Linked DNA regions of Lujinxingia vulgaris. The protein of the gene in region 2 interacts with the protein of the main gene of each other region in a pairwise test. Links are inferred from orthologs where the notes say so. Each region holds a gene or a part of one and is shown on either strand. Other genes may lie near its edges.

The links.
Region 1: the proteins of cheB (region 2) and FRC98_RS15925 interact in binary tests that used the Escherichia coli proteins (3 or more experiments, as listed by UniProt). The link is inferred for Lujinxingia vulgaris from one-to-one orthologs.

The regions. Positions count from the first base shown.
Region 1 is NZ_VOSM01000008.1:200,221-206,791, forward strand. Bases 605-3,711 are described here. They hold FRC98_RS15925 (hybrid sensor histidine kinase/response regulator), read right to left. Parts: upstream 3,312-3,711; coding sequence 897-3,311; downstream 605-896. Other genes in these bases: FRC98_RS15920 (site-2 protease family protein), read left to right, coding at 605-829; FRC98_RS15930 (methyl-accepting chemotaxis protein), read right to left, coding at 3,308-3,711. Also shown: more of FRC98_RS15920, read left to right, coding at 1-604; more of FRC98_RS15930, read right to left, coding at 3,712-5,341; FRC98_RS15935 (hypothetical protein), read right to left, coding at 5,387-5,773; FRC98_RS15940 (chemotaxis protein CheW), read right to left, coding at 5,770-6,330. UniProt on the Escherichia coli protein: Involved in the transmission of sensory signals from the chemoreceptors to the flagellar motors. CheA is autophosphorylated; it can transfer its phosphate group to either CheB or CheY.
Region 2 is NZ_VOSM01000009.1:33,705-41,569, forward strand. The notes cover bases 2,561-5,431. They hold cheB (chemotaxis-specific protein-glutamate methyltransferase CheB), read left to right. Parts: upstream 2,561-3,396; coding sequence 3,397-4,467; downstream 4,468-5,431. Other genes in these bases: FRC98_RS16070 (hypothetical protein), read right to left, coding at 2,561-3,025; FRC98_RS16080 (CheR family methyltransferase), read left to right, coding at 4,464-5,431. Also shown: FRC98_RS16060 (aldehyde dehydrogenase family protein), read right to left, coding at 1-545; FRC98_RS16065 (vWA domain-containing protein), read right to left, coding at 683-2,281; more of FRC98_RS16070, read right to left, coding at 2,339-2,560; more of FRC98_RS16080, read left to right, coding at 5,432-5,864; FRC98_RS16085 (type 1 periplasmic-binding domain-containing protein), read left to right, coding at 6,165-7,607; FRC98_RS16090 (hypothetical protein), read right to left, coding at 7,705-7,865. UniProt on the Escherichia coli protein: Involved in chemotaxis. Part of a chemotaxis signal transduction system that modulates chemotaxis in response to various stimuli.

The DNA.
Region 1 (6,571 bases), on a different replicon or contig from region 2:
GGTGGCGGTGACGATTTCGCTGCTGGTGCACGAGTTTGGCCACGCGCTTGTGGCGCAGCGCTACGGGCTGGGCCCCAGCGTGCTGCTGCACGGCTTTGGCGGGCTCTGCATGATGCAGCGCGAGGCCAACACCGACGGGGAAGACGCACGGGTGGTCTTCGCCGGACCGGCCGCCGGCCTGATCTTCGGGGGGCTGGTCTATCTTTTTGCCACCTTCGCGCCGCAGGTCGCCTATGCCTCAACCTGGAGCGCGACTTTTGTGGCGGCGCTGCTCTTTGTGAACATCGGCTGGAGCCTGGTGAACCTGCTGATTCCGATGTGGCCGCTGGATGGTGGGCAGCTGTTTCATCTGATTTTGCGCCGCTTCAAAGACGAGGAGAGCGCGCGTCGCATTACGCTTAATGTGAGCATTTTTGTGGCGATCCCGGCAGCGATCGTGGGCTTTTTGATCTTTCGCAGCTTCCTCATCGCGATCTTTGCGGTGATGGTGGTGATGAGCTGCATGAGCATGTTGCAGACGGGGCAGTCGCTGGTGGGGCGTCGCAGCGGGCGCAGCCTGGCGACCGCCTCGGACTTTCATCAGGAGCTTCTGGCCCAGGCCGAGGCGGCGCTCTCCGATGAGGACTGGCGGGAGGCCTACCGGGTCTGCCATCAGATGCGCGCCTCGGGGCAGATGCCCGAAAAGATGCTCAACCGCGTCTGGACCATCCTGGGCGTGAGCGCCACGGAGATGGGGGAGTACGAGGAGGCGCTCGACTACCTGCGCCGCGCCCCGAAGTCGGCCGAGGTGGAGCAGGCCATCGTGCGTTGCCAGCGCGAGGTTGCCTGAAAGTCTTTTGAATTCAAGAGTTTAGGGCATGGCGGCCGGCGCGGACTTCGCACCGGCTTTTTTGCGCTCAGAGGAAGCGGCGCACCGTCTCCAGGAGCGTTTTCTCCTGGAAGTCGAGTTTGACCAGGTAGCCGTTGGCGCCCAGGCGCATGGCGCGCTCCTTGTCGGCGGGCTCACCCAGGGTCGTGAGGATGACGACCGGGAGACGAGCGTGATCTTCGGAGGTGCGGATGCGCTGGAGGAGCTGAAGGCCGTCCATCGTGGGCATCTGGATGTCGGTGAGCACCAGATCGACGCGGTGGCGACCGAGCATCTCCAGGCCGTAGTGGCCGTCGTCGGCCTCGAGCACCCGGTAGCCCTCGCCGCGCAGAATTGAGGTGACGAGCGTGCGGGTGACCTCGCTGTCTTCGACCACCAGGATGGTGCGGATGTCCAGCGCGCGGGTTCCCTGCACCGCGGTAAAGGAGCGCTGGCGTCGGGGTTTTTCGAGATCGAAGCGCGAGTCATGCTCGCTGCGCTCCATCAGGTCGACGACGTTGAGAAGGGGCACCACGTCGCCGGAGTCGGTCAGGGCGACACCGCGGCAGAGTCGCACGCCGGCCAAAAAGTCGCCCAGGGGTCGGCTGATGGCCTCACGCTCGCCAAGGACGCGGTCGATCCACACGGCGACGCGGCGCGCGCCCTTGCGCACGAGCAGCACGCTGAAGCGCTCCGGGGGTTGCCCCCGCTCGGCCAGCCCCAGCGGGGCGGTCCAGTCCAGAAGAGGGATGAGGCGCTCACCCACCGGCACGCAGACCGCGCCATGGACGCGGCGAAGTTCTTCGCGGCCCACATCGATGACCCGCTCCACATCTTTGGCGGTCAGCGCGAACTGGCGCTCGCCCAGGGTGAAGACGAGCACGGAGTTGACGGCCGTGGTCACCGGAAGGTGCAGGGTGAAGGTGGTGCCGCGGCCGACCTCGCTCTCGATCTCGATAAACCCGCCGACCTTGGAGATCTGGCGGCGCACCACGTCCATGCCGATGCCGCGGCCGCTGACGTCGTTGACGGAGTCGCGGGTGGAGAAGCCGTTTTCAAAGATCAGCGCGATGGCCTCCTGGTCGGAGAGGCGCGCGGCGGATTCGGCGGTGTGGATGCCCCGTTCAATGGCTTTTTTGCGAATGATCTGCGGGTTGATGCCGCGGCCATCATCGGAGAGCACGACGCGGATGGAGTCGCCAACGTACTCGGCGCTCAATTCGATCTCGGCCTCGGGCTCTTTGCCGGCGGCTTTGCGCTCCTCGGGGGTTTCCAGTCCGTGGTCGACGGCGTTTCGCACCAGGTGGAGCAGGGGCTCAGAGAGGGCGGAGAGGATGGCGCGGTCGACCTCGACGTTGCCGAAGGTGTCGACCAGGCGCACGCGTTTGCCCTGGGATTGGGCCAGATCGCGCACCGCGCGCGGGTAGTGGCTTAAGACCTGCGCGAGCGGCACGTGACGCATGTAGCGGGTCTGGTCGTCGATCTGCGAGGCGCGCACGTTGACCTGGTAGCTCTCCTCGCGCAGGGCCGTCTCGCAGGCGTCGAGGCGGTGGTTGAGGTTGCGCAGCGCCATGGTGTGGCTTTTGGGCAGCTGGCCTTCGAGCTGGGAGAGCATCGCGCGCAGATCCTGGCGGATGCCGTGCAGTTCTCCGAGCCGATACCCCACCCGGCGGCTCATCAAGAGCGCCTCGCCAGCGAGCTCGCCCAGGCGTTCGAGCTTTTCGACGTCGACGCGCAGGTTGGTGGTTGTCTGAATACGCAGCGCGCCCGACTCCAGCTCGCGCTCGTTGCCGGCGCCGATGCGCGCGCGGGTGGGCTGGGTGGCCTGCGGCGCCAGTGTGGACGGCGCGCTCGGCGGTGTGGCGAGCGCGGTGTCGGCGGCCGGCGTTTGTGCAGGTGTGGGAGCGTTGATTCTGCTGGATTCCTCTTTGGAATCAACAGGTTGCGAGTCGGCGGTGGGCGCGTCTGAGACGGGTTTTTCGTCGATCTCGGCCGGCGCCTTCGGGGCTGCAGCGGGAGTGTCGGCGGGGGAGGGCGCCGCCGAATTCTGAGCGGCCGGATCGTGGGGATTGATCTTTGCGGGAGCGCCGTCGCGCAGGTGATTGACGCGGTCGACGAAGCCGGAGAGGTCGAGGCTCTGGGTGGCGTTGCCGGCGGATTTCGTCATGAGCGCGCGCATCAGATCGAGGCCTTCAAAGATCAGCTCGACACGCTCAGGTTGGGTGATGTGGGCACCGGAGGGATCGTCGAGCAGGAGGTGCTCGGTCTGGTGGGCGACGAGGTTGACGTCGGCAAAGCCCATCATTTTGGCTTCGCCTTTAAGGGTGTGGATCTCGCGCAGGATCTCCTCGACGGCCTCCGGGTCGTCGGGGGTGCGCTCCAGGTTAACGAGCAGGGCGTTCATGCGTTCGAGGCGCTCGAGCGCCACCGCACGGAATTTTTCGATCAGGGCGCCAAAGCTCATGAGGGCTCCGACTCCTCATCGCCGAGGACGGGCGAGGTGTTTTTAGCGTGGACGTCGTCGCCTTCGGGCGCGTTCTCGGCCTCGCTCTCGCTCTCGTCAGCGCCGAGCTGGCGGGCGATGGCGTCGAACTCGCGGGAGCGGTCGGCGGGGGCGTCGTCAGCCTCGGAGTCGGCCTTTGCGGCGGCCTCATCGCGGGCGTCGAGGAGATCCTGGAAGAAGGCGTCGTCTTCGGCGATGGCGGCGCTGAACTCGATGGTGGGCGTCTCCTGGGCGCTCTTTGCGGCGAGCTCGACGGCGCGGCGGGGCTGGCGGTCGGTGGGGACGTCGGAGAGGTTGCCGTTGAAGCCCACCGGGGTCGCGATCTGGTTGCGGGAGGCCTTGCGGAGCGGGCGAGAGCGGGTGGCCTCGCGCTCTGTGGAGCGGTCGGCGGGGATCTCGCGGGAGAGGTCGGCCGGAGCTGAGAGTGGGAGCTCTGTGGAGCGGTCGGCGGGGATCTCGCGGGAGAGGTCGGCCGGAGCTGTAAGCGGAAGCTCTTTGCTGGCGTCGACGGAGGGCAGCGGGCTGGTCGCGCGGCCGGGGATGGTGCGAGTTGGCGTGCGTGTGGGGCGTTTCGGCGAGGAGGCCTCGGTCTCCATGACCCGGAACTTCTCGACGATATGACGCAGGCTCTCCGAGGCGTTGTGCAGCTCCCGGGCGGCGGTGGTGACCTGACGGGTGCCGGCGACGCCCTGATTGATAAGGTGCGAGAGCTCGTCCATCGACTGGGTGACCTGCTCGGTGCCCGACTGCTGCTGCTGAGTGATGAGCGAGATCTTCAGGGAGGTCTCGGTGGTGCGCTCCGAGAGTCGCGAGCCCTCCTCGGTGGCCATGACGCTGGCCAGGGAGGATTCGCGGATGTCGCTGACGAGCAGTTTGATGTCGCTGACCGACTCTTTAATGTTCTCGGCCAGGCGGCGCATCTCGGCGGCGACCAGCGCAAAGCCCTTACCCGCTTCACCGGCGCGCATGCCCTCCAGGCTGGCGTTGAGCGCCAGCAGGTCGGAGCGGTCGGCAATCGCTTTAATGACTTCCAGAATCTCGGTGATGCGCACCGTATGCGACTTCAACTCGCCAATGCGTTCGCCGACGGTGCGGTTGTTGGCCTGGGTTTTTTCAGCGGACTTGAAGACGGTCTGCGCGCTCTCGGCGATCTTGCGGGCCGAGGAGAGCAGGGTCTCCATGGTGCGCTGGGTCTCCTCGACGCTGCTGGCCTGGTGGGAGGCGGCGAGCTCCTGGTCGCGGAGCACCACCAGGATCTCTTCGGCGGCGGTGGAGACGTTGAGGGCGGTGGAGACGATCTCGCGCACGAGCTCGTTGAGGCTGAGCACCATCTGGTTAAAGGCCGAGCTTAAGTCACCCTCGCTCTCGGCGGTGGTGGTTGTGAGGTCGCCTTCGGCGATCTGACGGGCGCGCTCGGAGAGCTGGCGCAGATTTTTGACCATCGCGCCAAACGCCTCGCCAAGTTCTCCCGGGACGCGCTCATCGAGGAGTGGCGAGGTCAGGTGGTCGCGGGAGATGACGCGGGCCTGCACGGTGAGGCGGCGCATCTGGTTGGTGAGGCTGTGAAAACTTCGTCCGAGTTTGCCGGCGCCGCGGGGAAGCGGAAGATCGACGTCGGAGAGTTTTCCCGAGCGCAGCAGCATCGCCTCGTGTTCGATGACGCCGATGCGACCGGCGGCCAGCTCGTCGGCGTGGCGGCTGATGGCGTTGAGCTCGTCGAGCATGCGGTTGGTGGCGCCGGCCAGTCGTCCGACTTCGCTGTGCGGATCGGCGTTGAGGTGGGCCGAGCGCAGGTTGCCTTCGGCGATCGACTCGACCACCGCGGTGATGTCGCTCAAAGGGGCGAGCGACTGGCGCGTAAAGCCGATGGTGGCCACGCCGGCCACAAGCAGCAGCGCGGCGGTGAAGATGTGGCCGTGAAACGCCAGCACGCCCACGCCGATCAGCGTCAGGGTGGCGATGTAGATGCCGACTTTTTTCCACAGCAACATGACAGACCTTCGTAGGTGAGAGCCGCGCGCGGCTCAAAGCGCCCTTCAGCCGGTGATCGCAGCGGCCGGGGCGTTGCTGAGTGTATCGAGATCAAGGAGCCACACAACCTTATCGTCGAGCAGAGTGACGGCCGGACGGAGGATGGGGGGCAGCGCGCCGCGAAGCCAGCCCGGCAGGGGGAGCAGGTCGCGCGGGGCCAGCGGAAAGGTGCCCAGCACCGTACCCAGGTAGAGGCCCACCGGTGGGCCGGGAAGATCGAGAAGCCCGACCATACCGTGTTCGGTGGGCGTCATCCCCAGGTGGGGGCGCGGGTCGAGCACCGTCATCGAGACGCTCTCCGGCGCGAGCACGCTGCTCACAAGTTTGAGCTCCACGCAGAGCGTGGCGGTGCCGCAGCGAAAGAAGAGGGCGTCGAGGGAGGCAGTGCTCATCGGACCGCGGCGTCGTCGAGGAGGCGCTCAATGTCGAGGAGCACGCAGAGCTCCTCACCCAGCGGGTGCGCCCCGATGGCGTATCGGCGCGTGCTGCCTTTGATGGTGGTGGGCAGGGCGTCTTCGCGAAGCAGATGTTCGGGCCACTCATCAAGGCCGGTGACCTCGTCGACGTCCAGGCCCACGGTGTAGTGCGGGGTGTCGACAATGAGTGTGCGGCGGGTGTTGCTGGCCAGGGCCGGACCGGCGTTCTGTGACTCGAGAAAAGCACTTAAGTCGAGCACACCGATGACCTGACGGCGCAACACCGCGATGCCGCGGATGTGCCCGGGCGCGCCGGGAAGGGGCGTGGTCTCGAGCTGGCCGACGATCTCGCGCACCGCCTGCCCGTCGATGGCGAAGTCATCCTCGCCGCAGCGAAAACACACCACCGGTACAGTGACCACCTCGTCGATGACCTGATCCTGAAGGTCATCCCAGGCAAAGGGGTCGAGGCTCTCTGCCTGGTCAACCAGGTCGGAGAAGTCGGAGGGGCTTTTAAGGTCGTCGCTTGCCATAGAAGGCCGGGGCAGGTGCGCGGGGAGTGAGGGGCAACAGGGCCGCTCGTAGCATAAGGTTGGGGGGGCTGGCGGGCAAGGTGCGATGGGGTGGGAAATGGCAGGGTGTTGGGGGCGGAAATGAGGGAGTGATGGCGGGTGGGGACGCGTGGATTAAGCGCTTAAATGCTTGCTCTCAGGCGACCCACGGTCATTTTGAGAATGACCGTGGGTCGTTTTTGGGGTGCCAGTTTTTGCGTGA
Region 2 (7,865 bases):
AGCTCGCCCGTAAGCGGGGTGACCTCCGAGGGTTTGAGCACCACGGTGTTGCCCGCCACCAGCGCCGAGAGCACCGGAATCATCGAGAGCTGAAAGGGGAAGTTCCACGGGGAGATCACCCCGATCACCCCCATCGGCGCGTACTCGACGTAGCTGGTTTTGGTGGGAAAGAAGAGCTGGCGAGAGAGTTTTTTGCGTTTGAGGGCCTTCGGCGCCTCTTTTTTGTAATAATCGATGAAAAGCGGGATCGCCATCAGCTCGGTGAGCAGCGAGTCGAGCAGAGGTTTGCCGGTATCGTCGCTGATGATCTTCGCAAAGGACTCGCCCTCGGCGCTGACAAGATCGCGGAGGCGATCGAGGTAGGCAAAGCGCTGGTCCAGCGTGAGGTCGCGCCAGGCCGGAAAAGCCTCGCGGGCCGCCGCAACCGCCCGGGTCACGTCGCCTGCGGAGGTGATGGGGAAGTTGCCCAGGTGGGCTCCATCAACGGGGCTGAACTTCTCGATCACACCGGCGGAGACTTCGGCGCTTGCGGCTTGAGCAGACATAGTCGGGTCCTGATGGCGACGTCGGATAAAGAGGAGTCGAAGACGCGCGCGCCCGAGATGGCGAGCGAGCGCGCGGAACTAATAAACACAAAGAGCGCCGCGTCCAGCAAGGGCTGCGGGCGCTCCTGATCTCAACCTCAGGGAAGCAGCATCGCCGGGCGACTGTCCGCGCTCACGCGCGACTGCAAGGCCGGTCGCAGCCGATCGCCCAGATGCACCGGCCCCACACGCGCCGAAAAACCGCCGCTGAGACGACCAAAGCCCGGCCCCTGCAGCGCGTCGAGCGCAGGCAGGGTGCCCTCCACCGACCAGGTCGACTGCAACGCCGGCGCCAACACGTTCCAGGCCCCCACCATGTCGTCGACGCCAGCGGCGTAGAAGTAGTGGCCGCCGCTTGCGCAGGCCAGCTCCGCATACTCCTGCACCGGACCCACACGCCCGTCGGCGTCGCGCTCGGGCATGCAGTAAGACGCATCGGTCAACGTCACCGCCCCGCCCTCTTCTTCGGCATACACCGTCGCCGGGCGGCAGCGCTCATGAGGCTGGCAGCTGCTCTGATCTTCGCAGGTGGGCGCGCCGCAGCTCGCATCCTCGCGGCAGGCCTGATTGCCGCCCCACTGGCTGGGAAGATCGCGCAGGGTCGAGGCATCGAGCGCCGGATCCAGGTGCACGATCATCAGGCGCACCCCGGTGGCCTCCAGGCGCGCACGCACCACCTCGGCGTCGGCCTCGGTGTCAAACACCTGATTGGGAGTGTCGGTGAAGACGATGAGCGCCTTCTCGGCCTCGTCGTACTCCTCCAGCCCCAGGTCGCGGTCGAGCACGCGCAAAATCGCCTGATAGACGTTGGCCTCACGCGGGATCAGCGTGGGAAGCTCAGAGAGACGCGCGGTGAGGCTGTCGAGATCGCGGGTGAGGTAGTTGGAAAGCTCCCCGCCTCCGCTGGGCGTCAGCGGGCGCGTCTGCGCGCCCACATCGCCGCCGTAAAACCACAGGCTCACCGCGGCGTTTTCGCCGGTGAAACGACCGGCCAGCGAGATCAAAAAGTCCTGGATCATCTGGCGGTGGCGAAGCTCGGCGTCGGTGGCGCGCCCCGGATTGGCGCTGAGCGCCTGCGCGCCGCTCTCGTCATAGAGCGAGCCCGCCGAGACGGGCATCCGCCCGTCCAGGCTGGCGGTGTTCTGGATCAACACGCTCAACGCAAGCTCCGGCGAGCCCTCTCGCCCCAGGCTCCACTCCTGACGCACGCTGCCGGGGGTAAAGCTCACGGAGGTGGGACGCGCGCAGTAGCGAAAGGCGTCACCCACCTCGGCGGCCGTGCAACTGAGCCCCTCCCCGCAGTCCTCGGCCGTCTCACAGGCCGGCCCGGACTGCGCCAGGTAGCCCGCATCAACGCCGAGGTGGCCGGCCCGCAGCGTCTCATTGGGCCAGATCATCTCGCCGTCGAGCATATCGCCGGCGGCCACCGCCGGGCCCTCCTGGCTGAAGATCACAAAGGGAAAACGCGCCTCTCGGCTGCCCTCACACGTAAGGGGGCGGGGGGGCAGAAGTCGCAGCGCGCTTGGCCGAAGTTCCAGCCCGGGCTCGCGCGCCACATCCGCGCCACCGCCCACATCCCTGACGCCGGCATCGTTCTCCGGCGCCGGAGTACCGTCATCATCGCCGCAGCCGGCGATCATCCAGGCCGCGCCCAGCGCCAGCGCGCCGCGCATCCATCGGTCGAAAGGTCGAGTCATGGCCGCACCTTGAGCCAGGTTAGAAGAACTCCCCCGCAGGCCACGCGCGATGACGCGTCACAACCTGAGGAAGATGATCACAATCAGGAGAATCGTCGCGAAGAGCGCTACGAAGATCCACATCGAGATGCGCGTCGGCGGCGCCGGCTCCAGGCTCTCCAAGAGCGCCATATTGCGCTGGAAGCGCCGGCGCGAGTAGTTCAGCTTCGGGAAGGTATAATAGAGCGCGTCGGCGTCCTCATCGACGGTGACCTCGATATAACCTTCGGCCCCGAAATCGTTGAGCAAGCTCTGAACTTTCGCCGAGGGCAAATCGGTGCGGCTGGTCAGATACCCCAGCTCCACGCGCGGCTCGCGCGCGGCCGAGGCGATGCGCAGAAGCTCGTGCTGCTCGCGCACCTTTTTGACCCAGTCGGCGTCCTGCTTGAGGCTTGCGACCGCGCGCATAAAGGCCGGCGCCTTCTCCAGGTGGGCCTGCTCCTCAATATCGAGCGGCCCGGGCAGAAAACGCTCGGGGCGGGCGATCTCGTATGCGGCGAGTTTATCGAGCTGAATGCGCTCAACACCGTCGAGCTCTTCGATGCCTTCGAGCACCCGGGCGATGCTGTCGACGTCCATCGGAAAATAGGTCGTCACGCCCAGCACGGTCACCGGGGCCTCGTCGCGCCTGGCGAGCTCGGCGGCGACCTCCGAGATCAACTGGATGCCTTCGGGCACCGAGCGCAAGCGTTGACTGTCAGCCATAAACGAGATCCATCGGGGGAAATCCAGTGCCCGCGCCCGCGGGGGGCGGGGGCCAGAGGCGGCGCAATCTAACGATCTCTTCTCGAGTCGACAACCGGCGTTCACCTCGGGGGGCCACAGCCCGCATCGGCCGGATGATACGCCTTCGCCCCGGCCCTGTCATCCAACCCGAAGGGTGGACCCGAACGCCGGGGCCGGCCGCCTCCCAGACGCCCCCGGAGCGCGGGCCAACCACCGGGGCTGCGCCTGCCCCGGCTTGGTGATTCACCTGCGCGGAATGAGCGGGTATAGTCACACGTCTTTTAGCGCGGCTAAAGCTCCCCCGGCCGCACTGCCTGCCCGCACCCACTGCTAGAATCCATAGAGTTTTCATGAGCTTACGCATCGTCATCGCAGAAGACAGCGCGATCTTCGCCGAAGTCCTGGTCGACGTGCTCCGCGCCGAGCCGGGCATCGAGATTGTGGCCATGACCGACAACGGCGTCGACGTGGTCAACCTCTGCGAGGAGCATCGCCCCGATCTTGTGCTGATGGACATCCACATGCCGCGCCAGGATGGGCTGGCGGCCACCGAGGCGATCATGGCGCGCTGTCCCACGCCGATCCTGGTGGTCACCGCCGATCCGCACCGCGGTGGGGTCGACCTCTCCTTTAAAGCGCTCTCGGCCGGGGCGCTCGATCTGATGCCCAAGCCGCAGAGCCTGCCCTTCCCGGAAGAAGAGCGCGAGGCCCTCTTGCGCAAGATTCGGCTGCTCTCCCAGATTCCGGTGGTGCGCCATGTACGCGGCCGCAAGCGCCAGCGTGTCGAGGGGCCTCGGCGCGCCGCAAAGAGCGCAAAAACCGACGCCGCCGACCGCCCGGTGGCCGTCGTCGGGGTGGTCGCCTCCACCGGCGGCCCCAAGGCGCTGGCCCGCATCGTTGGCCAACTTCCTGCCGATTTCCCCGCGGCGGTGGTGGTCGTCCAGCACATCACCCACGGCTTCTCCACCCACCTGGCACACTGGCTCGATAACCACAGTCCGCTCACGGTGGTGGAAGCCTTTGAAGGCATCGGCCTGAAACGCGGCCACCTCTACATCGCGCCGACTGAGCGCCATATGATGCTGGAGCCCGATCTTAAACTCAGCGTCACCGAAGGCCCCCCGGTGGGCGGGCACTGCCCCAGCGGCGACCGCCTGCTCACAAGCCTTGCGCGCCATGCCGCCCCCCGGGCCATCGGCGTGATCTTAAGCGGCATGGGCGATGATGGCACCGTCGGGCTCACCGCCCTGCACCACACCGGCTGCACCACGCTGGCGCAGGACGAAGCCAGCTCGGTGGTCTACGGCATGCCCCGCTCGGCCATCGCCCACGGTGTGGTCGACAAGGTGGTGGAGCTCGACCAGATCGCCGAGGCGCTCATCCGCGAAGTCGAGGCCATCGAGCAGCGGGAGTCGCGATGAATCAGGGCCGCTACCAACGGCGCCAGGTCATCACCCAGGCCTGTGACCTCTTCGAGCGCTGGACCGGCTTTGCGCTGCGCGGCGCCGCGCCCACGCGCATCGCCGAGACCTTCGCGCGCCGCGCCGAAGCGCTCGGCTACGACGATCCCCTCACCTACGTCGAGGCCCTCCAGGACCTCTCCTCCACCGCCGCAGAGCCCCAGCGCCTGGTCAACCTGATCACCAACGGGCTCACCGCCTTCTGGCGCGATGAGCCTCAGCTCCTCGCGCTGCGCTCGATCCTGCGCAACCTCGGCGCCTCGGCCACCGCCGAGCGCCCTCTGCAGATCTGGTGCGCCGGCGTCTCCACCGGCGAAGAAGCCTACACCGTGGCGATGATCGCCAGCGAAGAGAACATCCCGGCCGACGTGTTGGGCACCGACGTCAACACCGAGTTCTTAAGCGTGGCGCGCCGCGGCCACTACGGCACCTGGAGCCTGCGCCGCCTCGATGAGACGCGCCGCGACACCTTTCTGCGCCCGATCGACGAGCACACCTTTGCCATCGATCATCCCGATCTGGAGCGGGTGCGTTTTGATCATCATAACCTTTTGCACACTGCGCCGCGCTCGCGCCGCGCGGATATGCGCTGGGATGTGATCCTCTGCCGCAACGTCCTCATCTACTTCACCCCCCGGGCCTCCGCCACGGTGGTCGGGCATCTGGCCGATGCCCTGGCCTGCGACGGCTACCTGATGCTCGGCTCCTCCGAGCAGATCCACGTGGAGCAGCTCAACACCGAGAGCCCGCGCCTGCGCGCCACCCGCCATGGCGAGGGCTTTTTGTACCGGCGCCACGAGACCAAACCCGGCCAGACCATTGAGCCCGGCGCCTGGACGTTCAGCGAGAGCGCCCTCGACGATCTTCTCGAGCCCCCCGCCCCCGAATACAGCGGACTTGATGAGCCCACCAGCGAGGTCGGTCTTAACGACACCGTCGTCGATCTGCTGGAGACCGCCGGCGCCCATATGCGCCAGGGGGAACTTCGTCTGGCGATGGCCTGCCTGGAGGCCGCCACCAGCTACGATCCTTTTGTGGTGGAAGGCCACTGCCTGCTCGGGCAGGTGCTCGACCAGCTCGACGCCGGCCACTCCGCGCTCAAAGCCTACCAGAAAGCCCTCTTTCTGGAGCCCTTTCACTGGGTGGCCGCCTGGGGCGCGGCCCGTATCTATGAGACTTTTGGCGAGCACGACGCCGCCCGCCGTGCCTGGCGACAGACGCTCGAAGGGCTGGCTGCAAGCCCCGAGCCCCTGCGCCACTCCCGGGTCATCCCGCGCCTGATTGGCCCCCTGGAAGACGCCCGCCAGCAGGCCCACCAGGACGCCCACCGCGCCCTCTCGGTGGTAAGCGAGTTGTAACTTTTTTCCTCGCGGCCGGAATGAACCCGCCCCCTCCCCGGTTCCTTCTATACCTCGGCAACGAGGTCGGAGCTGGCGCCGCCTGTCCGCGATCTCAGGCGACGCTGCTCTAACGCATGGCACCTCCTTTCGGCCAGAGCGCCCTGTCGGGATGACAGGGCGCTCTGGCTTTTCTTGCGCCACCTTTTTTCGACCCGCCCCCCCGCCCTTTGACAAGCTCCCCGGCGAAAGGCAGAGAAGGCCCTGGCGAGCGCCACGCTCGCGCCTAACTTCCCCCTCTTTCCACCCTGCGGAGGCACCATGTCGGGAGCCCTGTCCACGATCGTCTCAACGCTGCTCCAAGGCGAAACCCCGAAGCTCTCCTCCGAAGAGCTCACCACGCTTCTTGAGAGCCCTCAGGATGGCCCGGTGCTCGCCGCGCTGCTCCTCGCCCACACGCCACTTCGCGACGCCTGCGGCAAAGCCCTGCTCGCTCTCAAGGCCAATTCCCCCGACACTCCGGCGTGGATCTGGGCGCTGATCGCCTCCAATGAGCACGGCCCCCAGGAAGACGCCGTCGACGCCGCCCTCACCGACGAGGCCCAGGCCCCCACTGTGACCCGCGCGCTCTTTCTGGCCGGCGTCGACTGGTACCACGAGGCCCTCGTCGAGCTCATCGATGAGAGCGACACCGGCCTGGCCGCAGCCTCCCTGCTGGCCGCCGTCGACCCCGAGGAGCTCCTCGAAGCCCTCGAAGAGCTCGCCAGCCCCGAGGAGCTCATCACCGTGGCCCGCGCCTCGGCGCTGGCCCACGCTCCAGAACTTTTTGATGCGATCACCGAGTGGCGCCAGGAACTTCACGATGAGCTCAGCCTGGAGCAACGCGCCGCCATCGACGGCGCGCTCGCTTCGCTCGCGCCTCATCGCTTCGCTCGCCAGCTGATGCTCGGCGAGCTGGAGCGCACCTGGCTGGGCGACGACCGCGCCGTGGCCGACTTCTTGAGCTGCTACGGCCTGACCTCCTGGGTCCACACCCTGGCGGTGATGCGCACGGTGCGCGATCGCGACGGCTTCGATATGGCCGCCGCCCTGGCCACCAGCGCCGCGCTCCTGGCCTGGGAGAGCGAAGAGCTCGAAGACGAAGAGCTCCTCCTCGACGCCTCCACCCTCATCGACCGCTACCCCGCCGAGCTCGCCTTCCAGCTCGCGCTGGGCGAAGACGACAACCTCCCCGAGCTCCTCGTCGAAGTCGGCCAGCACGAGGCCCTCCTCGACCGTGGCCTTGCCTCCCCCGGCATCAGCGGACTTCCGCTGAGCGTCGCCGTCGACGACAGGTTGAGCCCCGAGCACATCGCCCGCGGCCTGGAGCGCTTCGCCACCGACCGCGCCGCCTCCATCGAAGAGCGCGTGGCCCTGGTGCACACCCTGGTGGAGATCCGCCACGCTGTGGAACTCGGCGATCTCGACCGACAGAGCGCCGGCGAGCTCATCGCCCCCTTCGCTTCCCACCCCGACGACGCGGTGCGCCAGCTCATCGCCAGCTTCGACGAACCGGACGCCTTCGCCGCTGCCAACGACTGGGGCTGCCGCGGGCTCGCCCACCTGCTTCAACAGTTCGCTCCCGGCGACGATGAGGCCCACCTCAACGCGCTGGCGCACGCCTGGTTCACCGGCCCCATCGCCCGCGCCACCATCGCGCGCGACGCCTTCATCTCCGCCCTCTTCAACGCCACCGGCATCGCCCACCCCGACGCCGAAATCTGAGGCGACGGACATCACGCACATCCGCAGGACACAAAAAAGCGGCCCCGAAATCGGGGCCGCTTTTTTGCTTCTTCAACAGATCCTCAACGCATCACAATCACTGCGCGCCGGCGCTCCCGGGCTTGGTGTTCACCTGGAAGTGACGGTAGGAGACCGACACGTAATTGATCGGCGCATCCTCCGGATCATCATCGCTGGGGCGGAAGTCCCCGAAGAACGCGATGGAGTTGGTCGACGCAAAATAATCAAAACCGTTGA